4 regions of the Bradyrhizobium sp. 41S5 genome follow, and region 3 is predicted to be linked to each of the others. Evidence: predicted binding sites of a transcription regulator. Region 3 holds the regulator's gene; each other region holds the start of a gene.
What was found. Region 3 encodes PhoB, which activates phosphate uptake and scavenging genes when phosphate is short. Its sites were predicted from a motif close to TGTCATNNANCTGTCAT; they were not measured.
Positions count from the first base shown of each region.

Region 1: HAP47_RS02115 (DUF2794 domain-containing protein) is a predicted target of PhoB. The motif match lies at 1,690-1,706, and genes of this name have one in related genera.
Region 2: phnF (phosphonate metabolism transcriptional regulator PhnF) is a predicted target of PhoB. The motif match lies at 1,977-1,993, and genes of this name have one in related genera.
Region 4: HAP47_RS30580 (alkaline phosphatase D family protein) is a predicted target of PhoB. The motif match lies at 4,009-4,025, and genes of this name have one in related genera.

Region 1 covers NZ_CP083721.1:422,126-429,320, forward strand. The annotation lists gene acnA (aconitate hydratase AcnA) at 1-205, shown strand, start outside; gene HAP47_RS02110 (DUF1223 domain-containing protein) at 367-1,128, shown strand; gene HAP47_RS02115 (DUF2794 domain-containing protein) at 1,770-2,141, shown strand; partial or broken gene HAP47_RS02120 (GNAT family N-acetyltransferase) at 2,176-2,716, opposite strand; gene HAP47_RS02125 (IS630 family transposase) at 2,893-3,840, shown strand; gene HAP47_RS02130 (Bax inhibitor-1/YccA family protein) at 3,847-4,638, opposite strand; gene HAP47_RS02135 (ABC transporter permease) at 4,873-7,195, opposite strand, start outside.
Region 2 covers NZ_CP083721.1:6,384,412-6,391,606, forward strand. The annotation lists gene HAP47_RS30660 (carbon-phosphorus lyase complex subunit PhnI) at 1-817, opposite strand, end outside; gene phnH (phosphonate C-P lyase system protein PhnH) at 821-1,429, opposite strand; gene phnG (phosphonate C-P lyase system protein PhnG) at 1,434-1,895, opposite strand; gene phnF (phosphonate metabolism transcriptional regulator PhnF) at 2,022-2,747, shown strand; gene phnE (phosphonate ABC transporter, permease protein PhnE) at 2,901-3,749, opposite strand; gene phnE (phosphonate ABC transporter, permease protein PhnE) at 3,746-4,630, opposite strand; gene phnD (phosphonate ABC transporter substrate-binding protein) at 4,712-5,641, opposite strand; gene phnC (phosphonate ABC transporter ATP-binding protein) at 5,717-6,532, opposite strand; gene HAP47_RS30700 (chloramphenicol acetyltransferase) at 6,742-7,195, shown strand, end outside.
Region 3 covers NZ_CP083721.1:1,036,157-1,043,351, forward strand. The annotation lists gene pstC (phosphate ABC transporter permease subunit PstC) at 1-718, shown strand, start outside; gene pstA (phosphate ABC transporter permease PstA) at 723-1,568, shown strand; gene pstB (phosphate ABC transporter ATP-binding protein PstB) at 1,565-2,386, shown strand; gene phoU (phosphate signaling complex protein PhoU) at 2,484-3,200, shown strand; gene phoB (phosphate regulon transcriptional regulator PhoB) at 3,331-4,041, shown strand; gene HAP47_RS04935 (GcrA family cell cycle regulator) at 4,282-4,794, opposite strand; gene HAP47_RS04940 (aspartate aminotransferase family protein) at 5,281-6,486, shown strand; gene argF (ornithine carbamoyltransferase) at 6,486-7,195, shown strand, end outside.
Region 4 covers NZ_CP083721.1:6,362,181-6,369,375, forward strand. The annotation lists gene HAP47_RS30565 (amidohydrolase family protein) at 1-761, opposite strand, end outside; gene HAP47_RS30570 (hypothetical protein) at 993-1,208, shown strand; gene HAP47_RS30575 (aldo/keto reductase) at 1,301-2,119, opposite strand; gene HAP47_RS30580 (alkaline phosphatase D family protein) at 2,339-3,919, opposite strand; gene HAP47_RS30585 (hypothetical protein) at 4,253-4,684, opposite strand; gene HAP47_RS30590 (indolepyruvate ferredoxin oxidoreductase family protein) at 4,911-7,195, opposite strand, start outside.

The sequences.
Region 1 (7,195 bases), 610 kb from region 3:
CGGCCTCAAGGGCGACGAGAAGGTCACGATCCGCGGGCTGCAGGGCGATTTGAAGCCGCGCCAGACGCTGACGGCCGAAATCGTCTCCGCCGACGGCGGCAAGCGGGACGTCCCGCTGCTCTGCCGCATCGATACGCTGGACGAGCTCGACTACTATCGCAACGGCGGCATCCTGCATTACGTGCTGCGCAAGCTCGCGGCCTAGCGCGGATTTGTGATCAGTGCCTCACTGCTTAGTGAGTAGCGGCTAAAAAGAAGGCGGCCTATGACAAGGCCGCCTTCTCGCGTTCTGGGGCACGCAAGTTCAAGGGACAACTTCATGCTCCGTACAAATACGGATGGAAATCATCACGACTGGTTCGCAGTATGACAGCGATGATCGCCTATAATTGTATCTCGCGATGGTCCAGCGCGCTTGGTTTCTGCGCGATCGTCGCGATCATCCGCCCCGCTCACGCTGATCCGCGTGCTGTCGTCGAACTCTTCACCTCGCAGGGATGCTCGTCATGTCCGCCGGCGGACAAGATCATCGGTGACCTCGCGAAGGACCCCAATGTCATCGCGCTCAGCATGCCGATCGACTATTGGGATTATCTCGGCTGGAAGGACACGCTGGCCGATTCCCGTTTCAGCGCGCGCCAGAAAGCCTATTCGCATATGCGCGGCGACCGCGACGTCTATACGCCGCAGGCCGTGATCAACGGCTCCGCCCATGTGATCGGCAGCGACCGCGCCGGCATCGAGGACGCGATCAAGGACACCGAGAAGAGCGGCAGCGTGATGTCGGTCCCGGTGACGATGACGCTGACCGGCAAGCAGATCAACGTGTCGGTGGCCGCATCGAAATCGCCCGCGGTGTCGCGCGGCGAAGTCTGGATCTGCTCGATCTCGAAGTCGGTGCCGATCTCGATCGCGCGCGGTGAGAACCGCGGCCGCGAGATCACGTACCACAACGTGGTGCGCAATCTCCTGAAGGTCGGCGACTGGAACGGCTCGTCCGGGAGTTGGACCGTGCCGCTCGAGAACATCACGCGCGATGGCGTCGATGCCGCGGCCGTGTACGTCCAGGACGGCAATCGCGACAAGCCGGGCCCGATGCTGGGCGCCGCATTCACCTCGCTTCACTAGAGCTTCGGTTCTGATTGATCAGAACCGAAGCTCTGGGTTCTTGTTTGACGCGTTTTCTTCATGCGAACCGGTGTCCACTTCGCTCGAAAACGCTCCAGCGCTGCGCGGCGCTGGCTTCTGCCAGTCGCGTCGTTGGGCCGCACGCAAGTTGTCGTGCGGCTCCGCGCGCCGGCAAGCGTGCATCCACTGATTTGCTGAGAGGGAAGCGCCGAGGCTTGCGGGTCTTGATCGCGCTTAGTCGGGCAGGGCCCCAAAAACAAAAAGGACCAACTTTCGTTGGCCCAGTGGGTTGGGATTTGACTCCCCTGCGAACAGGCCCGATCCCGACGGCCCCGGGGGGCTGGGGGCTGAGGAATCCGGAACCGAAAGGACCGGGCCAACGCAGTATTTTCTTTTCGCAGGGCAGCGGGGCAGGCGATGGGCGGAAGTGGGGCAGCAATATGATTCCTCTAACGTTCCCGTGACTCTTCGGTTTTCCGGACAATCCGTCGCGCCTGGCCGTGGTTAAGGGCTGGTTGCATTGCGAATGGCCCCTTGCGGGCTCCGGCGCTTAGCGCAATCATGTCACTCTCATGACGATCCCGAAGTGGGGGGACCGGCCTTCGGAACCCGATCGTCACCGGGATAACAGGAGGCGCTCGATGAGTTTGATCTCGGAGGATAGTGATCCGAGTGGGAATCGTGCCGGGGCGCGTCCCGCCGCCGCGACCTCTCAGCCCAACCGCGTGACATTCAACCGACTTGAGCTCAACCGCATTCTCAATCTCTACGGCCGCATGGTCGCCGATGGCGAGTGGCGCGACTATGCGATCGACTTCCTGAAGGACCGCGCCGTGTTCTCGGTGTTCCGGCGCGCATCCGAAATGCCGATCTACCGGATCGAGAAGGATCCCCGGCTGGCGCGTAAGCAGGGCATGTACAGCGTGATTTCGGCGACCGGCCTGATCCTGCGCCGCGGCCACGAGCTCGAACGGGTGCTGCTCGCGATCGATCGCAAGCTGTCGCTGGTATAGGCGCTACGGAGGTATAGGCGTTACGGATTGCCGTCTAATCCGCCGTCGCCGCGCCCTCGCCGAGCGCGCGCTGCATCATCACGGTGTCGAGCCAGCGGCCGAATTTCAGGCCGACATTCGGGTGCGTCGCGATCATCTGAAATCCGCAGCGGCGGTGCAGCCCGATCGAGCCGACATTGGCCGAGTCCCTGATCACCGCGATCATCTGCCGAAAGTCGCGCGCGTCGCATTCGGCGATCAGGCGCTCCATCAGCCGGAGGCCGATGCCGCGGCGATGGACCGCGGGGTCCAGATAGACCGAGTTCTCGACCGTGAAGCGATAGGCCGGCCGCGGTCCGGTAGGGGCCGGCATAGGCATAGCCCGCGATGCGGCCGTCCAGCACGGCGACGAAATAGGGGAAGCCGCCATCGATCAGCGCGCTGTAGCGGCGGGTCATCTCGGCAAGGTCGGGCGGGATCAGCTCGAAGGTCGCTGTGCCGAAGCGCACCGCGTGCTCGTAGATCGCCGTGATCGAGGGCAGGTCCGCCTCGACGGTTAGCCTGATTTCCGGATTGGACCCCGCGGGACTGGACATGGCACGACAGTATTTTGCCCTGCGTAAAAGAAAAGCCCCGGCCGCGTGGCCGGGGCTTTGGATCAATCGGCAGCCGGAGGCGCCTATGCATTTCATTGCTTAACTGAATCGGAGGGGATTCCGGTTTTTGGCGGTTTGTGATTCAAGATGCTGACTGGATTGGAGGCCAGCATCGCATGACCCGACCTCTTTCCCTGGATCTTCGCGAGCGTGTGGTGGCGTCGGTTTTGGCGGGCGAGAGCTGCCGATCTGTGGCGGAACGGTTTGGTGTTGCGGTCTCGTCGGTTGTGAAGTGGTCACAGCGGCAGCGGGCGACCGGCTCGGTTGCGCCCGGCAAGATGGGCGGTCACCGCAAGCCCTTGCTTGATCCGCATCGTGCCTTCATTGTCGAGCGGATCATTCAGACGCCGCACCTGACGCTGCATGGTCTGAAGGCGGAACTGGCAGCTCGTGGGGTCAAGGTCTCACACAACGCGGTCTGGCTGTTCCTGCGCCGGGAAGGGCTGCGGTTCAAAAAAACACTGTTCGCCCTCGAACAAGCGCGCGCCGACGTCTCTCGTAGGCGCCAGCGTTGGCGATCCTGGCAGGCCGGACTTGATCCGGGCCGGCTCGTCTTCATCGATGAGACTTGGATCAAGACCAACATGGCCCCTTTGCGGGGCTGGGGCCCCAAGGGCGCACGCCTGCGCGGCTTCGCCCCGCACGGTCACTGGCGTACCCTCACATTCCTCGGCGCGCTCCGCCATGACCAACTCACGGCACCCTGCGTCTTCGACGGCCCGATCAACGGCGAATGCTTCTGCGCTTATGTGAAGCACCTTCTCCTGCCAACCCTGCGCGAAGGCGACATCGTCATTCTCGACAACCTCGGAAGCCACAAGTCGAAAGCTGTCAGGCAAATGATCCAGGCTGCTGGCGCCAGGCTCTGGTACCTGCCGCCATACTCGCCCGACCTCAACCCGATCGAACAGGCCTTCTCCAAGATCAAACACTGGATGCGGCAGGCTCAGAGGCGCACCGTCGAAGACACTTGGCGCCACATCGGTCACCTCGTTCAGGACATCCAGCCTCGCGAATGCGCAAACTACTTCGCAAACGCCGGTTATGCTTCAGTCAAAATGTGAAACGCTCTAGTCGCGCTGGCCGAGCAGCTGCAGGAGCAGCGTGAACAGGTTGATGAAGTTCAGGTAGAGCGACAGCGCACCAGTGATTGCCGCACGCTCTGCCATCACGCCACCCTGCGAGGCGTAGCCGTAGATGTAGTCGTTCTTCAGCCGCTGGGTATCCCAGGCGGTGAGGCCCGCGAACACCAGCACGCCGACCACCGACACGATGAACTGCAGCGCCGAGCTCGCCAGGAACAGGTTAACCAGGCTCGCGATGATGATGCCGATCAGGCCCATGAACAGGAACGAGCCCATGCCGCTCATGTCACGCTTGGTGGTGTAGCCGTAGAGGCTCAGCGCACCGAACGTCGCCGCGGTGATGAAGAACACGCGCACGATCGAGGTGTGCGTGTACACCAGGAAGATCGACGACAGCGACAGGCCCATCAGCGCCGAGAACACCCAGAACAGCAGCTGGGCGGTCGCAGGCTGCAGGCGGTTGATGCCGGCCGAGATGACGAACACCATCGCCAGAGGGGCGAGGATGAACAGCCACTTCAGCGGGCTCACGAACATCGCGTAGCCGAACTGCGTCAGATAGGCGTTGCCAAACTTGGCGACGGCGGCGGACTGATCGGTTGTCACCGCACCCATGTAGACACCGAGCGCGGCCAAGCCTGTGATGGCCAGGCCGATGCTCATGTAGTTGTAGATGCGCAGCATGTAGGCGCGCAGACCGGCGTCGACGGCCGCAGCGTCAATGCGCCCGGCGGCCCGGCCGAAAGGAGAAGCGTAGTTGCGGTCTAGGTCCGACATGGTCGAATTCCCGTGGTTGGTCCCGGTGGAGCGCAAGGGATTTGCGGCGCCGGTTCTAAATCTATCTCAGATGGCTCGGTTTGCGGAACATTAATTGTGTGTCATTCAAACCGACTATCCGACCCGAGTGGTATGTGGGAAATTAACACATCCGACGCAAGCTTCCACGCGCGGCCGAATGTCGCTCTAGCCTAGCATTTATAGGCAAAACGGCGCTGCCGCCGCTACAAATTGTCACAAATTCCGCAACACCGAGGCCGGCTTCTGGTTCAGCGCGAGCAGCGTTCCGGCCAGCCCCAATCCGACCGTGACGACCAGCGCGGCGACCACGACCAGCGCGGCGCTGCCGGCCTGCCAGATGAAACTCAGCGTCATCAGCCGCGTCACGATCAGCCAGGCCGCGACCGAACCGGCGATCACCCCGAATATTGCGGTTGCAAAGCCGATCATCAGATACTCCAGCGCGTAGGCGCCGAGCAATCGCACCCGCGTGGCGCCGAGCGTCTTGAGGATCACGGCGTCATAGACGCGGTGGCGGTGCCCGGCGGCGAGCGCGCCGCCCAGCACCAGGATCGCCGAGATCAGCGTCACGGCGCTGGCGCCGCGGATCGCCAGCACCAGATTGCTGACGACGGTGCCGACCGTCTCCAGCGCCTCGCGGACCCGAACGCTGGTCACCATCGGGAACGCGTCGGCGACCTGCTTGATGATGCGCGCATCATCGGGGCCGTCACCATGGGGTTCCGTCAGGGTCGCGACGTGGCTATGCGGGGCGCCCTTGAAGGCATTCGGCGAGAACACCAGCACGAAATTGATGCCGAGCCCTTGCCAGTCGATGTTGCGCAGATTGGCGATCTTCGCCGGCACATCGCGGCCGAGCACGTTGACCACGATCTCGTCGCCGATCTTCAAGGACAGGCCGTCAGCGATTTTCTTCTCCATCGAGACCAGCGGAGGTCCGCTGTAGTCCGGTCCCCACCATTCGCCCTCGACGATCTTCGAACCCTTGGGAACTTCGCCGGTGTAGGTCAGGCCGCGGTCGCTTTGCAGCACCCACTCCGAATCGACCGACGGCTTGAGCTGGTCGGCCTTGACGCCGCGCGCGGCGACGATGCGCCCGCGCAGCATCGGCACGTCCTCGACGGTCGAGCCGGCAGCGATCCGCGACAGGAAGGCGGCGAAGCGATCGGCTTCGGTGGAGGGGATGTCGATGAAGAAGAACGACGGCGCCCGCTCCGGCAATGCGGCCAGGAATTGCCGGCGCAGATTGCCGTCGATCTGGGTGATGGTGACGAGCACCGCGAGCCCGAGCCCCAGCGACAGCACGACCGACGGCGTCAGCGCGCCCGGCCGGTGGATGTTGGCGATTGCGAGCCGCAGCATGGTCATGCGGCTGCGCGGCAACCGCCGCGCCACCGCCATCAGGATCTCGGCGATCCCGCGGAGCAGCAGGAATACCGCGATCGACGAGGCGACGAACACGGCGGCCACCCGCTTGTCATAGGCGAGCCCGATCGCAACCCCGATCAGGAGTGCGATCACCAGCGCCATCAGCGCGAGATAGCTCCAGCGCGGGCGGTGCCATTCGCTGGCGACGGTCTCGCGGAATAGCGCGGCGACCGGCACGTCGTGGACCCGGCCGAGCGGCCACAGCCCGAATGCCAGCGCGGTGAGCTGGCCGTAGAGGAAGGAGAGCGCGAGTTCGTCGGGATGCAGGGCCGGCACTACCGGCAGCGGCAGCAGATTGCCGAACAGGCCGACGATGACGAAGGGCAGCGCGGCGCCGAGCACCAGCCCGATCACCGAACCGATCCCGGCCAACACCACCACTTGCGTGCAGTAGATCGTGAAGACGTCGCGGCCGGTGGCGCCGAGCGCCTTGAACGAGGCGATGACGTCGCGGCGCCGGTCAATATGGCTCTTCACCGCGTTGGCGACGCCGACGCCGCCGACCAGCAGTGCGGCGAGGCCGACGAGGGTCAGGAACTGGGTGAAGCGGTTGATGGTGCGTTCGAGCTGCGGCGAGGCGTTGTTGCGGCTGCGGACTTCCCAGCCGGCTTCCGGCGCGGCGGCCCGCGCGCCGTCGATCAGTGCGGTGGTGGCGCGATCGTCGTTGGCGCCGTCGGGCAGCTTCACCCGGTAAATCCAGCGCACCAGGCTGCCCGGCTGCAACAGGTCAGTGGCGCGCAGGCTCGCCTCGCTGATCAGGAAGCGCGGCCCGAGGCCGACGCCGCCGGCGAGCTTGTCAGGCTCGGCCGCCACCACGCTGCGGATCTGGTAGGTCGCGCTGCCGATAGTGACTCGGTCGCCGAGCTTCAGGTCGAGCCGCGCCAACAGCGCTGAATCGGCGGCCGCGCCATAGACGCCGTCGCGTTCGGCGAGCAGATCGGCTGTCGGCATGTTTGGCTCGAGCGTCAGCTCGCCGAGCATCGGATATTTGCCGTCGACCGCCTTGAGCTCGACCAGCGCCAGCTTGCCGTCGCCGCTGCGGGCCATCGCGCGCAGCGTGGCTGCCACTGAAACCTCGCCGCGGGTGCGCAGATACGCGACCTCGTCG
Region 2 (7,195 bases), 3.1 Mb from region 3:
GGGTGAAGCACGGCGCCTCGGTCGTCGAGCCCTTGAATTGGTTGACCATTTGGCACTCGGTCAGCTCGATCGAGCCCAGCGGCACCGCGAAGCCTGCGTCCTCGGCTGAGAATTCGACCTCGACCTCGCCGAAGCGGATCTCGCCGGCGAAGGGGTGATTGCGGCCGTAGCCGCGCTGCGTCGAATAGCCGAGCGCGAGCAGGAAGCCTTCGTCGCCGCGCGCCAGATTCTGCAGCCGCAGATCGCGATCGGCCGGGAAGCTCAACGGTTCGCGCGTCAGGTCGCCGACCGGTGCGTCAGCATCGGCCCGTGGTGACGATTCGATCAAACCATCGCGGCCGAGAATGTCGGTGACCCGCGGCGTTGCCGCCTGCGACGCTTCCGCGGTCATCGGCTGTTCCGGCACGAAGCCTTCTGCGAGCTGCGGATCGAGCAGGCGATGGGTGTAATCGAACGTCGGCCCCAGGATCTGGCCGCCCGGAACGTCCTTGAAGGTCGAGGAGATGCGCCGCCGCACCTGCATCTGGCCGGTGTTGACCGGTTCGGTGGCGCCGAAACGCGGCAGCGTAGCGCGGAAGGCGCGAACCAGGAAGATCGCCTCGATCATGTCGCCGCGCGCCTGCTTGATCGCGAGCGCCGCAAGCTCGCGATCGTAGAGCGAGCCTTCGGTCATCACGCGGTCGACACCCAGCGCGAGCTGCTCGGAGATCTGCGCCAGCGTCACCTCGGGCACATCGCGATCGCCGCGCCGCTCATGCGCGAGCAGCCGATGAGCGTTCTCGATGGCGCGCTCGCCTCCCTTGACGGCTACATACATCGCTCAAACTCCGCTAGCGATCAACCGCGTCGTGCGCGGGATCGCGACAATCTTGTCGTCATGGACCAACACGACGTCGATGCCGCGCGGGAACAGCGCTTCATTGATCGACAGTCGCTGGAACAGGTCGCGCGGCTTGATCATCGCCTGCAGCAGCGTGCTGCCGTCGATGCCGGGCCCCTTCAGCTCGAAGGCCAGGCCCTGCGTCAGGCTGTCGACCTGCAGGATCAGCGTGGTCGACCGGTCAGGATATTCGCCGCTACCGAGCGCGAAACGCTCCAGCGCCGGCAGGTTTGCGGCATCGCCGATCAGCGCGAAGCTTGCGATTGCGGAATCCGCAACCACCGGCGCGCTGGCGTGAAACTTCAGCCAGCGGGCAACATCCGGTATCGCCGACATCGCATCGTCGAGCCAGATCGGCGTATCGTGATCGAACAGCGTCAGCGCGATCGCGGCCGCGCCGCGCATCAAGCCGGCGGGCGTTCCGACATCAGCGGAGACGCGCTGCACGCTGCCCGGGCGCGCCATCGCATCCATCACGGAGCGGAACGTGGATTGCGCCGACAGCACCTTGTCGGCAAAGCCTGCGGGCATTTCGGCAATCGTCGTCATTGCATCACCCCTCACCGCGCACCATCGTGTAGAAATCAACCCGGGTCGCCGCGGTCTCCGCGGCCTTGCGCGCGCGTTCGGCATTCATGGCGACACGCAGCGGCGCGATCACCTTTGCCTCCACCTCGCCGGACAATTCTGTCGACTGCACCATGGCGTCGCACAGCGCGATCATCTGCGCCTTGTGCGCATCGCGGCCGAGCGTGTAGCCGAAGCCGACCTCGCCGGTCGCAAGCCGCACCGCCGCGCGCGACACCGTCGCCTCGCCGAGATTGAACGGCGCACCGTCGCCGCCGATCCGCCCGCGCATCATCACGAGGCCGTTCTCCGGCTCGCGCAGGTTTTCATGCGTCGGCACCGCAATCGCCGCCAGCCGGCCTGCGATGTCGGCCGCGGCGGAGTGCGCCAGCACCGTCATCGCGGCCTTGCGCTGGGCCTGTTTGCTGTCTGGTCCGGTCGAACTCATGGTCGAATTCATGGGCAACCTTTGGCAACCTTGCTTGCATCGAGTTGTCTATGATACTAGACAACTTGATAGCCGAGCGCCATGACTGTTTCGTGACAAACCGAAGATTTCTGGTATCACCGCGCCATGAGCATGCAGGAAAGTTCCGGCGTCGCCTTGTGGCGGCAGGTCGCTGACGGCATCGAGCGCGGCATCGCCGACGGCCGCTTTGCTGCGGGCGAAAAGCTGCCCGGCGAGATGGAGATCGCCGAGACTTACCGGGTCAACCGCCACACCGTGCGGCGGGCGCTCGCCGCACTCGCCGAGCGCGGCCTAGTGCGCGCCGAGCGCGGCAGCGGCACCTATGTCGAGGCCCAGCGCCTTGCCTACCCCCTGCGTTCGCGCACGCGGTTCTCGGAGATCGTCGGCGCCGGTGGCCACGAGCCGCGCGGCCAGCTGATCGATGCAGGCAGCGACATCGCCAATCGCGAGATCGCGCGCGAGCTCGGCCTGAAGATCGGTGCGCCGCTGATCAGGATCGAGGCGGTGCGGCTCGCCGACCGGACGCCGATCTGCGTTTCCACCACCTGGCTGTCGGCCGAGCGGTTTCCCGATGCCGGCAGCGTGTTCGCCGGCGTTCGCTCGATGACGAAGCTGCTCGGGCATTACGGCGTGAAGGATTACCACCGCGCCTCGACCCGGATCACCGCGGCGATCGCCGATGCGACCGACGCCGCGCGGCTCGATCTGCCGCTGGGCCGGCCGGTGCTGGTGGTCGACGCGACCGATGTCGATATGCTGGACCACCCGCTGGTGACCAAGCGCTCGCGCTTCGCCGCCGAGCGCGTCGAGTTCCTAGTCGAGAACAGCTGATCTCTCTGCCCCCTCGCCCCGCTTTTGCGGGGAGAGGGTTGGGGTGAGGGGCTATCTCCGCGAATCCGACAGACGTGAATACGGGGACACCCCCCTTACCCGGATTGCTTCGCAATCCGACCTCTCCCCGCAAGCGCGGGGCGAGGTAACCTCCTACACCACCGCCCTTTGGCCGATGATGGCAAAGCGCAGCTTGCTCGAGATGAAATCGATCGCGGCGACCGCGATCAGGATCATCAGGATCAGGAACGACACCTTCTGCCATTCCAGCACGCGGATCTGCTCGGCGAGTTGCAGGCCGATGCCGCCGGCGCCGACGATACCGATGATGGTGGCCGACCGCGTGTTCGATTCGATGAAGTAGAGTACCTGCCCGGCGATCACAGGCAGCACCTGCGGCAGCAGGCCGAAGCGGATTTCATGCAGCGCGTTGCCGCCGGAGGCGCGGATGCCCTCGACCTGCTTGCGGTCCGCGGCCTCGATCGCCTCCGAGAACAGCTTTCCGAACGCGCCGAAGTCGGAGACCATGATCGCCAGCACGCCAGCGAACGGGCCGAGGCCGACGACGTTGATCCAGACCAGCGCCCAGATCAGCGTGTCGACGCCGCGGATCGAATCCAGGAAGCGGCGCACCGGAAAGCGGATCAGGTTCGAGGGGATGATGTTGCGCGCCGCCAAGAGGCTGACCGGCAGCGCGAAGAGTGCCGCAAGCGTGGTGCCGAGCAACGCGATCGACAGCGTCTCGCCGAGCGCCTGCATGTAGAGCGGGAACGACGAGCCGGGGTTCGGCGGGATCATCATCATGGTGATCCAGCCGAGTTGGCTCATCCCTGAGATCAGCTTCGTCGGCGAGAAATCGAGATCGACCAAGCCGTAGACGAAGATCGCGAGCGCTGCCACGATCGTGGCCGGCATCGCCAGCCGCGCCGACGCGGGGCGTTCGAACACGCCAGGGTATTTCGCACGCAAGTCCGCGGTGTCCGGCTTCGGCAGCTGGCTCATCGCCGGGTCTCCTTGCCGAACAGCCGGCCGCGCAGCCAGCCGGTCGAGATGTCGATGATGAAGACGGTGACGATGATGGTGACGAGGATCGCACTGACGTCGGAATAGTAGAACTTGCGGATCGCGACCACGAGCTCCTGCCCGATGCCGCCGGCACCGACGAAGCCCATCACCGACGCCTCCCGGACATTGATCTCGAAGCGCAGCAGCGCATAGCTGGCATAGCCCGCCGAGACCTGCGGCAGGATGGCAAAGCGCATGCAGGACAGCCAGCTCGCGCCGGTGGAGCGGATGCCCTCGACCGGCTTCATGTCGGCATTCTCGACGATCTCGGCGAACAGCTTGCCGAGCGCCCCGGTGGTGTGGATCGCAATCGCCAGCACGCCGGCCATCGGCCCGAGGCCGAACGCGATCACGAAGATCAGCGCGAACACGATGCCCGGCACGGTGCGGGCGAATTCAAGCAGGCGACGGACGGTAAAGCGCACCCATGGTCCCGGCGAGGTGTTCTGGGCCGCGAAGAAATTCAGCGCAAACGCGAACACAGCACCGGTCAAGGTGCCGACATAGCTGATCAGGAGGGTCTCACCGAGCAGCCGCAGCCATTTCTTCAGGCCCCAGAACCATTCCACCGGATCGGTCCAGACCCGCGCACCGGAATCCAGCGTCAGGATGCGGTCGAAATAGCTGACGAAGTTGCCGAAATAGGTGAAGAACGTGTGCAGGTTCACGTCGGCGCCGAGCGCCGCGATAAACAGCGCCGCGCAAAACACCGCGGCCGCCACCGTCGCCTTCAGCCGCTTGCGCGCGACCGCCTTGCGATAGGCATCGTTCAGCGTCGCCAATTGCTGCGCTGGAAGGATGGAAATGGCGGTCGCCATCGATGCGGGCCAGTCTGCTCGAGGGGTGAACGAAAAGGGCCGGGTTGTCGAAACCCGGCCCAGTTCAACGGCGATGTGCGATCAGGAGCCCTTCTTGCGTAGAGCGTCGACGAACTTGATCAGCTCGATGGTCTTGTCGTAGTCGGCATTGGTGACCGGCTGCCACGGACGGTTCTTGCCGTCCGACAGCTTCTTGAAGGCTTCCGGATCCTTCGTCGGCATGTCGAGGAAGGCCTGCTTGATCTTCGCCTTCATGTCGTCGGGAAGGCTCTCGAGATAGGCGTAGGGCGAGTTGATGATCAGATCCGACTTCACGATGATGCGGAAGTCTTCCTTCTTCAGCGGCGTGCCGTCGCTCGACTTCACCATGTTCTTGGCGAGCATGCGGGTCAGGTTGGAATCATCGTCGGCATTCCACCAGTTGGCGGCGACGTCGACGGTGCCCTGCGCCAGCGCCAGCACGGCGTTCTCGTGGCTGCCGGTGAAGACGACCTTGGAGAAGTAGGTTTCCGGATCGATCCCCATCTGGTTCAGCTTGAAACGCGGCATGTTGTTGCCGGAGGTCGAGTTGGGATCGACCAGGCCGATATTCTTGCCCTTGAGGTCTTCGACCTTCTGGTACGGGCTCTTGGCGAGCACGTAGAACACCGAATAATAGCCCTTCGAACCGTCGGCATTGACGTCGATCACGAACGCGTCGGTCTTGACGCCGGTGAGGCGGGCGCGGGCGAACGACGCCGGGCCGTAGTAACCGATGTGGATGTTACCGGCGCGCTGGCCCTCGATGACGGCCGCGTAGTCGTTGGCGACGCGCAGGGTCACCTTGATGCCGAGTTCCTTCGACAGATACTCGGTGAGCGGACCGTAGCGCTCGGTAACGCCGGAGCCGTTTTCGGCGGGGATCACCGCGAAGGTGATTTCCGGATACTTGGTCTTCCAGTCCTCGGCCGAAGCGGATCCTGCGAATGCCAGCGCGGCGGCGCCGGCCAGAATGATGCGACGAGTGATCATATTACCCCTCTTTGGTAGTTACGCCTGTTGGCCGGGCGAAATGCCCGGTTGCCCTGTTCTTCGAAAATGCGCCGCTCAGGCCGCGGCAGCGGTGCCGAGCGCCGGAGCAGTTGCGCCATCGGGCACCGACAGCGGTGCCGCGCCCATGACGTCATTGGCCTCGAGGTCATAGAGCTCGCGGGCAATATGGTCGGTCAGCGCCGCGGGGGCGCCGTCGAACACCACGCGACCCGCCGCCATGCCGATCAGGCGATCGCAATAGGTTCGCGCCAGGTCGAGGGAATGCAGATTGCAGAGCACCGTGATGCCGAAATGCTTGTTGATGCGGAGCAGCGCATCCATCACGATTTTGGTGTTGCGCGGATCGAGCGAAGCGATCGGCTCGTCGGCAAGAATGATGTCGGGCTCCTGCACCAGCGCGCGGGCAATCGCGACCCGCTGCTGCTGGCCGCCGGAGAGCTGGTCGGCGCGCTGTGCCGCGAGTTGGGCAATATCGAACTGCTCCAGCGCCGACAGCGCCAGCGCCCTGTCCTGCTCCGGCCAGACCTGCGCCAGCGAACGCCAGGACGGGATCTGGGCAAGCCGGCCCATCAGCACGTTGGTCAGCACGTCGAGGCGGCCGACGAGATTGAATTGCTGGAAGATCATCGCCGAGCGCGCCCGCCACTGCCGCAGCGCCTTGCCGCGCAGTTCGGTGACATCGGTGCCTTCGAACAGGATGCGGCCGGAGGTCGGGTCGGCGAGACGGTTGATCATCCGCAGCAGCGTCGACTTGCCGGCACCGGAGCGGCCGATCACGCCGACAAAGCTGCCCGGCGCGATCGAAAAGGATGCGTTATCGACTGCGGCCTTTGTGCCGAACCGGCACGTCAAACCTTCCACCACCAGCATGCAATGCTCCAACCGCGTCGCGTTGGGCCATCGCTATCCCCGGTGCTTGACAGTTATGTGACGTGACGTTGCAGTGCGGCGATCGTCCACACCCTCCACTGCCGTTCGTTTGACGTCATCGCAACGTCATGATGTTGTCATCAAGCGTCCCGATGACGAGCCCGCATCTCCCCGGAAGCCAAAGATTTGCAAGATTTGCGGAGGCCCTGATGGCCGGAAAAACACTCTCGGTTGTGCCGACGATCGACCAGACTGCGTCGGTGCGCGAGAGCAAGCTCGGCAAATATACCGAGGTCGGCGCGCGCACCATTCTGCTTGAAGTCAGCATGGATGACTATTCCTACGTCGTGAACGACAGCCAGATCACCTACACCTCGATCGGCAAGTTCTGCTCGATCGCGGCGATGACCCGCATCAATCCCGGCAACCACCCGATGCATCGCGCGACCCAGGCGCATTTCACCTACCGCGCCAGCGCCTATTTTCCCGGAGAGAGCGACGACACCGACTTCTTCAACTGGCGACGTGCGCATCACGTGCATATCGGCCATGACGTCTGGATCGGTCACGGTGCGATCCTGCTGCCGGGCCGGAACGTCGGAACCGGCGCAGTGATTGCCGCCGGCGCGATCGTGACCAAGGATGTGCCCGCCTACACCATCG
Region 3 (7,195 bases):
CCTGATCACCTCGGTTATCGCGATGATGATCGCGATTCCGGTCGGTCTTGGCATCGCCATCTTCCTCACCGAGCTGTGCCCGCAAATGCTGCGCCGCCCGATCGGCATCGCCATTGAGCTGCTCGCCGGCATCCCCTCGATCATATACGGCATGTGGGGCTTCTTCGTGCTGGGCCCGTTCCTGGCCAACACGTTCCAGCCCTTCATGATCCGAATGTTCGAGGGCGTCCCGGTGCTGGGCGCGGTGTTCGCAGGGCCGCCGTCCTATCTCAGCCTGTTCAACGCCGCGCTGATCCTTGCCATCATGGTGCTGCCCTTCATCACCGCGATCTCGGTCGACGTGTTCAAGACCGTGCCGCCGGTGCTGAAAGAGGCCGCCTACGGCATGGGCTGCACCACCTGGGAAGTCGTCCGCAGCGTCGTGATCCCCTACACCCGGGTCGGCGTGATCGGCGGCATCATGCTGGCGCTCGGCCGCGCACTCGGCGAGACCATGGCTGTGACCTTCATCATCGGCAACTCGTTCCGCATCTCGTCGTCGATCTTCGCGCCGGGCACCACGATCTCGGCGGCGATCGCCTCCGAATTCGCCGAGAGCGACGGCCTGCACCAGTCCGGCCTGATCCTGCTCGGCCTCCTGCTGTTCGTCCTGACCTTCTTCGTGCTCGCCGGCGCCCGGCTGATGCTGATGCGGCTTGAAACGAAAGCGGGGAAATAGCGTTATGAACCCGATCTACAAATCCCGCCGCCGCAGCGACATCGTCATTCGCGCACTCTGTGTCTGCGCGGCGCTGTTCGGCGTCACCTGGCTGGCGCTGATCCTGTTCACTCTGGTCTACAACGGTCTTGCCGGCCTCAGCGTGCAGCTGTTCACCCAGAACACGCCGCCGCCGGGCTCGACCGAAGGCGGCCTGCTCAATGCCATCGTCGGCTCCGTCATCATGACGGTGATCGGCGTCGGCATCGGCGCGCCGCTCGGCCTGTTCGCCGGCACCTACCTCGCCGAATACGGCAAGCACGACAAGCTCACCTCGGTGATCCGCTTCATCAACGACATCCTGCTCAGCGCGCCCTCGATCATCATCGGCCTGTTCATCTACGGCGCGGTGGTGGTGCCGATGCGCGGCTTCTCGGCGATCGCAGGCAGTCTCGCGCTCGCCGTGATCGTGATCCCGGTCGTGCTGCGCACCACCGAGGACATGCTGCTGCTGGTGCCCAATCCGCTGCGCGAGGCGGCCTCCGCGCTCGGCCTGCCGCGCTCGCTGGTGATCAAGCGGATCGCTTATCGTGCTGCGCGTAGCGGCTTGATCACCGGCGTGCTGCTGGCGACCGCCCGCGTCGCCGGCGAGACCGCGCCGCTGCTGTTCACCGCGCTGTCGAACCAGTTTTTCAGTTGGGACTTGACCAAGACGATGGCCAACCTGCCAGTCACCATCAACAACTTCGTGCAGAGCCCCTACGCCTACTGGAAAGAGCTGGCGTGGAGCGGCGCACTGCTGATCACATTCACCGTGCTCGCGCTGAATATCGGCGCGCGTATCCTTGGTGCCGAAAGGGCCGCAAAATGACCGAGCTCTCCGTTTCAACCAGTAACCCGAGCCACGTTGCACCGCATACGCCGCTGCCGGAAGCGCCGCCGAAAGTCACGGTGCGCAACCTCAATTTCTATTACGGCGAGCACCACGCGCTGAAGAACATCAACCTGACGCTGGGCACCAACCGCGTCACGGCGTTCATCGGTCCGTCGGGCTGCGGCAAGTCGACCCTGCTGCGGATCTTCAACCGGATGTATGACCTTTATCCGGGCCAGCGCGCTACCGGTCAGCTGATGCTGGACCAGACCAACATTCTCGATCCCAAGCTCGACCTCAATCTGCTGCGCGCGCGGGTCGGCATGGTGTTTCAGAAGCCGACGCCGTTCCCGATGACGATCTACGAGAACATCGCCTTCGGCATCCGCCTCTACGAGAAGATCTCGAAGTCCGAGATGGACGACCGGGTCGAGAAGGCGCTGCGCGGCGGCGCGCTGTGGAACGAGGTCAAGGACAAGCTGAACGCCTCCGGCCTGTCGCTTTCCGGCGGCCAGCAGCAGCGCTTGTGCATCGCGCGCACCGTGGCGGTGCGGCCCGAGGTGATCCTGTTCGACGAGCCGTGCTCGGCGCTCGATCCGATCTCGACCGCCAAGGTCGAGGAGCTGATCCAGGAGCTCTCCGAGGACTACACGATCGCGATCGTCACCCACAACATGCAGCAGGCGGCGCGCGTCTCCGACAAGACCGCGTTCATGTATCTCGGTGAGCTGATCGAGTTCGACGACACCAACAAGATCTTCACCTCGCCGAGCGATCGACGCACCCAGGACTACATCACCGGCCGGTTCGGCTAGAGCATGATCCGGAAAAGTGGGCACCGGTTTTCCGATCGGATCATGCGAAACTGAGGACACCAAATCATGATCCTCGGGATCATGAGGGAGACAAGCGATGGCTTCTGAACATACCGCCAAGGCATTCGACAGCGACCTGCAGGAGTTGACCCGCCTGGTCGCCGAGATGGGCGGCCTCGTCGAGCGGATGATTACCGAGTCGGTCGACGCGCTGATCCGTCGCGACGTCGCGCTTGGCAAGCGCGTGGTCGCCGCCGACATCGAGATCGACAATCTGCAGCGCGTCATCGAAGAGCGCGCGGTGCTGACGATCGCCCGCCGCCAGCCGATGGCGATCGACCTGCGTGAAATCGTCAGCGCGATGCGCGTGGCCACCGACCTCGAGCGGATCGGCGACCTCGCCAAGAATATGGGCAAGCGCGTCGCGGCGCTGGAAAGCGATTTCCAGCCGCTGAAGCTGATCCGCGGCCTGGAGCACATGACCGACCTCGTGCTGTCGCAGGTCAAGTCGGTGCTCGACGCCTATGCCGCGCACGATCTGCCGGCGGCGATGAACGTCTGGAAGGGCGACGAGGAGGTCGATGCGATCTGCACCTCGCTGTTCCGCGAGCTGCTGACCTACATGATGGAGGATCCGCGCAACATCTCGTTCTGCATACATCTGATGTTCTGCGCCAAGAACATCGAGCGGATCGGGGATCACGCCACCAATATCGCCGAGACCGTGTTCTACATGATCGAGGGCCAGCAGATCACCGACAAGCGCCCGAAGGGCGACATGACCAATTTTGCCACCACTGTGCCGGGTACCTAGGACATGATCCGCGAGCGCGGAGCCGGATTGTCTTCACGACAAGTCGTTTCCGCGGGGATTATGCTCAGGAAAGTAAGCGTTTCGGTTTGCGTCTGGGCAACGGATCACCACAGAGAGAGAACTTGAACCGATGAGCGCACGCATTCTGGTAGTCGAAGACGAGGAAGCGCTGACGACACTGTTGCGCTACAACCTCGATGCGGAAGGCTACGATGTCGAAACGGTCGGGCGCGGCGACGATGCCGACACCCGCCTGAAGGAGCGCGTTCCCGACCTCGTGGTACTGGACTGGATGCTGCCGGGCCTGTCCGGCATCGAGCTGTGCCGCCGCCTGCGGGCGCGGCCCGAGACCAAGCAGCTTCCGATCATCATGCTGACCGCGCGCGGCGAGGAGAGCGAGCGCGTGCGCGGGCTTGCCACCGGCGCCGACGATTACATCGTCAAGCCGTTCTCGGTGCCGGAATTGCTGGCACGGGTGAAGGGCCTGCTGCGCCGCGCGAGCCCGGAGCGGCTTGCGACCGTGCTGACCTATGGCGACATCGAGCTCGACCGCGAGAAGCGCCGCGTGGCGCGCTCGGGACGTCCGATCGATCTCGGTCCGACCGAGTATCGGCTGCTCGAATTCTTCCTCGAGCATCCCGGCCGCGTGTTCAGCCGCGAGCAGCTGCTCGACAGCGTCTGGGGCCGCGACATCTATATCGATGAGCGTACCGTCGACGTGCACATCGGCCGCCTGCGCAAGCTGCTCAATCCGGGCCGCGAGCAGGATCCGATCCGCACCGTGCGCGGCGCCGGCTATGCGCTCGACGACCGCTTCGCGAAGGCCGAGCCGCAGCCGTAAGGCCTGCATGGCAACCTCAAGCCGCAACACGGCGTCGTCCCGGCGAAAGCCGGGACCCATACGCCGCGGCCGCCGCAATGGGCACGCGGCCAGACGGCTTTCTAACAATACGCATTCGGGGTTACGGGTCCCGGCTTTCGCCGGGACGACGCTGGTGGATAGTTCCGCGCTACGATCACACAAACAAATCCCCGCTTTCGCGGGGATTTGTTTTTGCAGTCCAGGCAGTTTCCCGAGTGCTTACTTGATCTGTGGCTTGGCCGACGGCCGGCGGCGATCGGCGGCGGGCTGGTAGGCGACGCGCGAGTGATGCGCGCAATAGGGCAGGCCGGCGAGCGCCTTGCCGCCGCAGAAGAAGAATTCCGGGCTTGAGGGATCGCCGACCGGCCAGTGGCAGGTGGCCTCGTTGAGCTCGAGCAGCGACAGCCGCTGGCTCATCGGCACCACGTTGTCGAAGGAGATCGGATCGGGCTCCATCTCGACCTCGAAGGCGTGCGCCAGCGCGGTGTTGCCGCGCGACACCGGGCGCGCCACCCGCATCATGTGCTGGGCGGGACGGGCCTTGCGCTGCCGCGGCGCAGCCGTGGAGGGGGCCTTGGCGCGGCCGGAGAGGCCGAGCCGATGTACTTTGCCGATCACGGCGTTTCGCGTCACATTGCCAAGTTCCGCCGCGATCTGGCTGGCCGAGAGGCCGGATTCCCAGAGCTTCTTCAGCTGCTCGACGCGATCGTCGGACCAGGTCAATACAGTCATCGCATTCTTCCTTTCGCATGGCGCCGGCCACTCATCGGAGCGGCGCTGCGAGCCAATCTGGACAAATATCCCTGCGGCCAGAATCCCTTAGCCCTCGCCGGGCACGGTGTTGCGCCCGAACGTTTACGCGTGACACGAAGGCTACTTAGAGGGTCCAGTACTGCCGCACGAGATGTCGTACCCGACAGGCCAAACGCTACAATATGGCGTGACTCTGGCGCAAGAGTCCGCGGCCGTGCGTCCACATGTTCCCGCAAAGTTAAGCATTGCTGTGAGGCTTTTCCACCGCTCCGGATTGCGCTGGTTTCGCATTGCAGGAAGGCCAGCAAAGGCCGGCTCCTGGCGATTGACACTTACCGGCCGCCGCATAGAATGTCCCGCACGTGCCGCCCGCAAAGGCGGCCGTTTTGTTTTCCGAAGCTGGCGGTTGCTGCGTAGGCGTCAAGGCGCGCGGCGATTGACGGTTTCAAACCGGCAGTGAACGCCATGACCAACGCCTCGTCGCATCTGCTCCCCGTCTTCGCCCGGGTCGATCTCGGCTTCGAGCGCGGCGAGGGCGCCTGGCTGATCGCAACCAACGGCGACCGCTATCTCGACTTCACCTCGGGCGTCGCGGTGAACGCGCTCGGGCATGCGCACCCGCATCTGGTCAAGGCGCTGCAGGAGCAGGCGACCAAGCTCTGGCACATGTCGAACCTGTTCAAGAGCCCGGACGGCGAGGTGCTTGCCGCGCGGCTGTGCGAGCAGAGCTTTGCCGACTTCGTGTTCTTCTGCAATTCCGGCGCCGAAGCGATGGAGGGGGTGATCAAGCTGGTGCGGCACCACCACTTCTCCAAGGGCCATCCCGAACGCTACCGCATCATCACCTTCGAAGGCGCCTTCCATGGCCGCACGCTGGGCACGCTGGCTGCGACCGGCTCGGCGAAATACCTCGAAGGTTTCGGCCCGCCGATGGACGGCTTCGACCAGGTGCCGCACGGCGACATCGAGGCGGTCAAGAAGGCGATCGGCCCGCACACCGCCGGCATCCTGATCGAGCCGGTGCAGGGCGAGGGCGGCGTGCGCTCGGCGCCGCAGGCGTTCTTCAAGGCGCTCCGCGCGCTGTGTGACGAGCATGGCCTGCTGCTGGCGTTCGACGAGGTGCAGACCGGCATGGGCCGCACCGGCGAGCTGTTCGCCTACAAGCGCACCGGCGTCACGCCGGACGTGATGTCTCTGGCGAAGGCGCTCGGCGGTGGGTTCCCGATCGGCGCGGTGCTGGCGACCGCGGACGCTGCGGCCGGCATGGCGCCGGGCTCGCACGGCTCGACTTTCGGCGGTAATCCGCTCGCGGTCGCCGCCGCCAATGCCGTGCTCGACGTCATGCTCAAGCCCGGCTTCTTCGAGCACGTGCAGAAGATGTCGCTGCTGCTCAAGCAGAAGCTCGCTTCCGTCGTGGACCGCTATCCCGGCGTGCTGTCGGAGGTGCGCGGCGAGGGCCTGTTGATCGGCGTCAAGGCGGTGGTGCCGTCGGGCGATCTGATCGCCGCGCTGCGCAACGAGAAGCTGCTCACCGTCGGCGCCGGCGACAATGTGGTGCGGTTCCTGGCGCCCCTGATCGTGACCGAGGCCGAGATCGACCAGTCGATCACGGCGCTCGAGCGTGCCTGCTCTGTGCTATCGGCGCCGCAGCCGAAGAAGGCGGCTGGATAATGAGCAAGCCGGTCCGTCACTTCCTCGACATCAACGAGCTGCCGCTCGCCGAACTGCGCAACATGCTCGAAGCCGGAGCCGCCATGAAGGCGAAGCTGAAGGCGCATGAGAAGGGCAGGAAGCCGCTCGAAGGCAAGACGCTGGCGATGATCTTCGAGCGCCCGTCGACCCGCACAAGGGTGTCGTTCGACGTCGGCATGCGCCAGCTCGGCGGTGAATCGATCATGCTGACCGGCGCCGAGATGCAGCTCGGCCGCGGCGAGACCATCGCCGACACCGCGCGCGTGCTGTCGCGTTATGTCGATGCGATCATGATCCGCATCCTCAACCATGACGCGCTGCTCGAGCTCGCCGCCCACGCCACCGTGCCCGTCATCAACGGCCTGACCCGGCGTTCGCATCCCTGCCAGGTGATGGCCGACCTCATGACCTATGAGGAAAACCGTGGCTCGATCGAAGGCAAGACGGTGGCCTGGACCGGCGACGACAACAACGTGTTGGCCTCCTGGGCGCACGCTGCCGAGCGGTTCAAGTTCAATCTCAACATCGCCACGCCGCCCGAGCTATCGCCCAAGAAGCCGATGCGGGACTGGATCAAGGCCACCGGCGCGCCGATCATGCTCGGCACCGATCCGGAAGCCGCCGTGCGCGGCGCCGACTGCGTCGTCACCGACACCTGGGTGTCGATGGGCGACAAGGAGGGCGAGCG
Region 4 (7,195 bases), 3.1 Mb from region 3:
TAGGCGTGGGTGAGGATATCGCCCGGACGCAGCAGGTCGAGGATGTCGGACATCAACTCCCTGGTCTCGACGCCGCCGATATGCACCATCATCCGCGCCGGCCAGCCGCACATCTCGCAGGCCTGGATGCCGCGCTTCAGCGGCTCGACGCCGTGCTTGAAGATGACGTTCTCCGACATCCGCACCTTGACCCCGATCAGGAAGTCAGGGTTCTCGGCGAGCGCCATGGCGCAGGCTTCGACCTGGGCGTTGTCGATGTTGTAGAGCTCGGCCACCGGAAAGGCCGACAGGCCGTTGTTGGCGATATGGACGAAGGCATAGATCCGCGTCCGCGACTGCGCGACGATGAAGCGCCGCAGCGCCGCGAGATTGTTGACGCCGGCATCGCCGGCCGAGACGACCGTCGTGGTGCCCTGGAACTGCACCAGCTCGTCGGCGGGAATGCCGATTGCCGAGCCGTAGGGATAGACGTGGCAGTGCAGATCGACGAGGCCCGGCATCACAAGCTTGCCCGATGCGTCGATGGTCTTGGCGGCGCGCGCGGCCGGGATCTCGTCCTCGATCGCCTCGATCAGGCCCCAGCGGATGCCGATGTCGCGCTTGCCGCGCAACGATTGGCTCGGATCGATCACGTCGCCGCTCTTGATGACGAGGTCGAATTTGTCGTCCGGCCCCATCGCCGCAGCGGCCGGCCCTGCGATGACCGCAGCAGCGGCCGATCCCGTACCTCTCAAAAAATCCCGGCGTGAAAATTCACTCACGGCAACGTCCCCCCGAACATTGATTGTTATGGCGCGATGATGCTTCGGACGCCGGGGTTAGGCAAGGCCGTCGAAAGAGGCTGTAACGCTCACGCACCGGTTGTGCAGCGAACGCGCGGCGAGCGTTGCGCTGGGACCGTTGCTGAACAGGTGTTCAGAAAACTCCTCTGGTTCCAGAGGAACGTTTCGATGCCTGCACGGTTTCCTCCCCGCATCATTGAGGAGGATGAAATGAAGAAGATTGGTTTTGTTTTTGCGGCGATTGGTACGCTTGCTGTGGCCGTTCCGTCGATCGCGAGCGCCGAGACCGTCGTGATAAAGCGCGGTCATCACCACTGGGATCGTGGCTGGGGCTCGCGGGCCGAGATGCGCCATGACCATGGCTGGCATCGCGGCTGGCATCACGACCATGATCGCGCGATGGTCATCAGGCGGGACCGCTATTAAGCGCCGAGACATACGATAGACCGACACAACGGAAAATGGCTCCTCGCGGAGCCATTTTCTTGTTCTGCGTCCTTATCGGGTCCTCGCAGGACTCAGTCCCACGCCGGAGCAAAACCCGGATTCACGCAGCGCATGTCCTTGCGCAGCGCAGCGATCGCCTTGCGGTCGTCGTCGTCGAGCTTGACCTTCAGCGCGTCGAGATTGGCCTTTTGGCTCTCGGCACGCGAGGCTTTCGGGATCGCCGCAACGCCGTCCTGGTCGAGCAGCCATTTCAGCGCCGCCTGCGCTGCGGTCGCATCATGCTTGCTGCCGATTTTCGCCAGCGTCTCGTCGGTCGCGAAACGGCCCTGGGCCAGGGGGCAATACGCCACGAGCGGGATCGATTTCGCGGCGAGATATTTCCGCACCGGCGTCTGGTCCAGCATCGCATGATATTCGATCTGGTTGCAGGCGATCGGTGCCTTGATGTCCTCGACCACGGTCTTGAGCAGCGCGGTGGTGAAATTGGCGACGCCGATCGCGCGGGTGCGGCCTTCCTCCTTCAGCTTCATCAGCGTCTCGAAGACAGCCGGCAGCTTCATGCTCCGCGATGGCCAGTGCACCAGATAGAGGTCGACGTAATCAAGGCGCAGCTTCTTCAGGCTGGCGTCGAACGCTTTCCGGATCGCATCCGGCGCCAAATTCTCATGCCAGACCTTCGTGGTCACATGCAGGTCCTTGCGCGCGACCTTCGCATCCGCGATCGCGGCCCCGATCGCCTCCTCATTGCCGTACATCTCGGCGGTGTCGATATGCCGGTAACCGAGCCCGAGCGCGCTCTCGACCGCCGCGCGGCAGGCATCACCCTGCATGCGGAAGGTGCCGAGCCCGAGCTGCGGCAGGCTGATGCCCTGTGTCTGCAGATTGTCCATGGATAGCTCCTGACGCGTGGGACGCCGATATCATCGGCGACGTCACGCCAGCAAATCGTCTGAAAGGAATGAAATTGGCAGAACTGCCGGCACGCAGTCTGCCTGCAAACCGGCGCTGCGGGCAAGGCGCCCGCAATCAAGATGTCGCGACGAATCCGCGCTTGACGCGTTTTCCTCACGCGAACCGGAACCCCACTTCGCTCGAAAACGCTATGGGTTCTAGATGTGTTGCGCCATGATCTGGCCGGGCCGCGCGTCCGGCCGCGGCTCGATATCGACCGACCAGAGATCGTGGTTGTCGACGTCCTTCAGTGTCACTCTCATCACGCCGGTCCTGCCGTCGATGTCGACGCGGCCGAAGAATTGCAGGCCGAAGCACGGCGCGAGATTGTCATCCTGCTCGGCCGAGCAGCCCTTCTGGTACATCGCCTTGGGGCCAAAGGTGTTGTCGAGCTCGCCCGGCGACCAGGTTCCGGCATGCAACGGACCGGAGACGAACTCCCAGAACGGCTCGAACTCCTGGAACACGGCGTGGTTCGGATCATAATGATGCGCGGCGGTGTAGTGCATGTCGGCGGTGAGCCACACCGTGTTGCGGATGCCGGCGCGCTTCATGAAGGACAGGAGATCGGCGATCTCGTGCTCGCGCCGCTCCGGCGGCCCGTCGCCGAGCGCGACGGCGTCCAGGCTGACGAGGCCGATCGGCAGATCCGCCGCGATCACCTTCCAAATAGCATCCGACGCCACCAGCTCCCGCTTCAGCCAGGCGAGCTGGTTCTCGCCGAGGATGAACGCCTGGTCCGGATCGCCTTGCTTGTTCCAGCTGGAATCGCGGTAGGAGCGCATGTCGATGATGAAGACGTCGAGCAGCGGCCCGTAGGCGATCTTGCGATAGACCCGTCCGTCGCGCTCCGGCATCAGCCGCATCGGCATGAATTCATGGAAGGCGCGGCGCGCCCGCGCCACCAGGCGCGAGGTACCGTCCGCGTCATAGCCGGTTGCGTCGGCGGTGCCGATTGGCGACCAGTCGTCGGCCACCTCGTGGTCGTCCCACTGCGCGAACATCGGCACCTCGGCATGGAAGGCGCGGAAATTCTCGTCGAGCCAGTTGTATTTGTAGTTGCCGCGAAACTCCTCGAGGCTGCGCGCGACGACCGATTTCTCCTCGGTGACGATGTTGCGCCAGATCTCGCCGTTGGGCAGCGTCTGTTCCGACGGCACCGTGCAATCCGCATAGATGTGGTCGCCGGAATGGATGAAGAAATCCGGGCGCTCGTTCAGCATGGTGCGATAGCTGCGAAGGCCGCCGCGCGAGGGGTCGATGCCCCAGCCCTGCCCGACCACGTCGCCGGACCAGATGAACGAGACTGAGCGGCGGTCGACTGGTGCGGTGCGGAAATGCCCAATGCGGCTCTCGCCGGCGATGCCGCCGCGATCCTCGAAGCGGATACGGTAAAACAGGTCCTGTCCCGGCGGCAGGCCATCGAGCAGCAGTTTTGCGGTGAAGTCGCGCTCGGGCAGCGCGTCGGCGGACGCGCGGCGCAGGACGGTGGCAAAACTCTCGACCGCGGCGCATTCGATCTGCATCCGCGCGGCGCGATCGGCGCGGGCCCAGATCACAGCGGAGTCGCTGGCGACGTCGCCAGACTGGATGCCCGCGATCGCAGGGCGATCCGCCGCACGGCTCAGATATGGTTTTGCCAGCGCGCCCAATCCCGCCAGCGCGGCCGTCGACGCCGAGCGCACTAGAAGCTGACGCCTTGTGAGGCCTCGCCCCCTCGCGGAGATCGCTGTCGCCATCGAATAACCTTCGTCGAATCGCAACGAAGGTTTTGCCTGCGCCGTTTGACTCCGCCCTTACGGTTTCTTGACTCTCCGCCGACGGTTTTGCGACGGCGGGATGACTCGGCGGAGAGATGGAGATATGAACGGTGTCGTCAGGCGCCAAGCGCGCAAACGCCGAACCCGTCATCCTGAGGGCAAGCGGAGCGAGCCTCGAAGGATGAATCGGCCCGGCTGCGAGATCGGGCCGATTCATCCTTCGAGACGGCCGTTTCGCGGCCTCCTCAGGATGACGGGTTTGGTATTGGTACGAACGCGCGCGCGAGTTCGCGTGAGACCGCCGAACTGCCCTCACCGCTGCCAGTTGCAGATGCCGCCAGTGCGGCACGGCCAGGTCTGGATCCTGGTGTCGCGGGCTTCCGCGTCGAGCGGATTCGAATGGCGCCGTGCCAGCTTGGCACGGGCGGGAACCTGCGCCACTGCGCGCTTGCGTTCATGCGGTGCCGACACCCTGGTCGTCCGCACAGCCTTCTGAGGCTCGACTTTCGGCTGCTCGACATTCGGTTCGACATTGGCGTGCTGATCAGGTCCGTGGTCGGTCTTCGCCTCGACCGGAACCGGCTCGAACTGCGCCGGCGGGCCAAGCGGCTTCGGCGACAGCACGGCCCGCGCTAGGTCGAGACTGAGGAACTCGCTTGGGCGGTAGTCGTCAGCCAACGCCACGCCACCCAACGCCAGGTACGCGGTGCAAACAGTTGCAACAAAAGCGCTTTTCAGGACCATCAAAGGGCCTCCTGAAATCACTCGAACAGAACAGCCATCATGTAGGAAGCCGGCCGCGCGAATCCAGCCGCGGCTCGCGGGCAGGGTTACCGGTCAACCAAGGCGGCCCTGGAAAGTTCCGCTGCCTGCCGCCTCAAGCCCCGTTCCGATGGTATCGGAACGGGGTTCCAGGTTGTTGTTTTGACGCGTTTTCTTCACGAGAACCGGTAGCCGAAAACGCTTGAGCCTATTCGGCCGCCTGCGCCAACGGCTGGCCGATCGCACGCTCCAGCCGCGCGCATTCGGTGCGGTAGCGGGCGACGTTGCCTTCCTTGATGTGGCCGTAGCCGCGCACGAGGTCCGCGGCCTTCGCCAGCGCCACCAGGCGCGGCAGGTCGAGCGGCGTCTTGCCGTCGAGGTGACGCAGGATCATCGCCGAATAATCGACCGGCAGCGTGCGCTCCATCTTGCGCTCGGCGGTGTAGCCGAAGATGTCGAATGCGGTGCCGCGCAGGCCCTTCAGCCCCGCCAGCAGGCCGAACGCCTTGAAGATCCACGGGCCGAATTCGCGCTTCTGCAATCGCCCGGTGACGGGATCGCGCTGCGCCAGCAGCGGCGGCGCCAGCAAGACCTTCAAGCCGGAATTGCCCTCGAACTGCTCCTTCAGCGCCTTGCTGAACTCGCCGTCCGAATAGAGCCGCGCGACTTCATATTCGTCCTTGTAGGCCATCAGCTTGAACAGGCCCTTTGCAAAGGCCTCGGTCAGGTCCTGCGAGCCCGGCGCTGCCGCAGCCTCGGCGGAGCGGACGCGCGCGACGTCGTCGAGATAGCGCTTCGCGTAGCCCGCGTCCTGATAGTCGGTGAGGAATTTGGCGCGGAACGCGATCGCCTCATCGAGCGTCTTCTTCGCCGGTGCGGCCCCTGCGCTCTTGAAGCGCGCGGCGCTGACAACGCGCTGCAGATCATGCGCGGCGAGCCGGCCCCATGAGAACGCGGTCTTGTTCATCTCGATCGCGGCGCCGTTGAGCTCGATCGCCTTCAGGATGGCCTCGAGCGACAGCGGGATCGCGCCACGCTGGAACGCGAAGCCGAGCATGAAGGCGTTGGTCGCGATGCTGTCGCCCATCAGCGCGGTGGCAAGCCCGGTGGCATCCAGGATGTCGAGATCATCAGGTCTCACCGCGCCGTTCAGCGCATCGCGCATCGAGCTGGCCTCGAAATCGATATCGGGATCGATCACGAAGCTCGCGGTCGGCAGCAGGTCGGCATTGACGACGGCGCGAGTGACGCCGCGCTCGGCGCGGCTCAGCGCCGGCACGCTGGTGGCGACGACGAGATCGCAGCCGAGGATCAGATTGGCATTGCCGGGCGCGATGCGAACCGTGGTCAGCATGTCGGACGCGGGCGCCAGCCGGACATGGCTCATGACCGCGCCGTTCTTCTGCGACAGGCCGGTGAAGTCGAGCGTCGAGCAGGCGAGCCCCTCGACATGGGCGGCCATGCCGAGCAGCGCACCGATAGTGATGACGCCGGTGCCGCCGATGCCGGTGATCAGGATGTTGTAGGGGCCAGTCAGCGCGGCGGCGGGCGGCGCCGGCAGGTCCGCGAACAGCGCCTTCGGATCGGCGGCGGTGCGATCAGCCTTGCGCAGCTTGGGATCCTGCACCATCACGAAGCTCGGGCAAAAGCCCTCGATGCAGGAGAAATCCTTATTGCAGTTCGACTGGTCGATGCGGCGCTTGCGGCCGAACTCGGTCTCCAGCGGCTGCACCGAGACGCAGTTCGAGGCCACCGAGCAGTCGCCGCAGCCTTCGCAGACGCGCTCATTGATGAAGACGCGCTTGGCCGGATCGGGAAACAGCCCGCGCTTGCGGCGGCGGCGCTTCTCGGCAGCGCAGGTCTGGTCGTAGATCAGGACGGTGAGGCCCTCGATCTCGCGCAAGGTGCGCTGCACGGCATCGAGCTCGCGGCGATGATGGATGGTGGCGCCGGACGGGAAGTAATTGGCGGGATATTTGTCGGGATCGTCGGAGACGATCGCGAGCCGCTTGGTGCCCTCGGCCGCGACCTGGTGCGCGATCTGCGCCACCGTGAAGCCGCCTTCGGCCGGCTGGCCGCCGGTCATCGCGACCGCGTCGTTATAGAGGATCTTGTAGGTGATGTTGACGCCGGCTGCGGCAGCGGCCCGCAAAGCTAAGAGACCGGAATGCGTGTAGGTGCCGTCGCCGAGATTCTGGAACACATGCTGTTCGCTGGTGAACGGCGCCTGCCCGATCCAGCTCACGCCTTCCGCACCCATATGCGAGATGGTCTGGGTGTTGCGGTTCGGTACCGACAGCGCCATGCCGTGACAGCCGATGCCCGCCATGGCGCGGCTGCCTTCGGGAATCTTGGTCGACGAGTTGTGCGGGCAGCCCGAGCAGAAATACGGCGTGCGCTGCAGCTTCGCGGTGCCCGTGCCCTCGACCGGGCGGTCGAACGCCTCCAGTTTTGCCAGCCGCTGCTCCAGCAGCGGGCTGCGGTGGCCGAGCC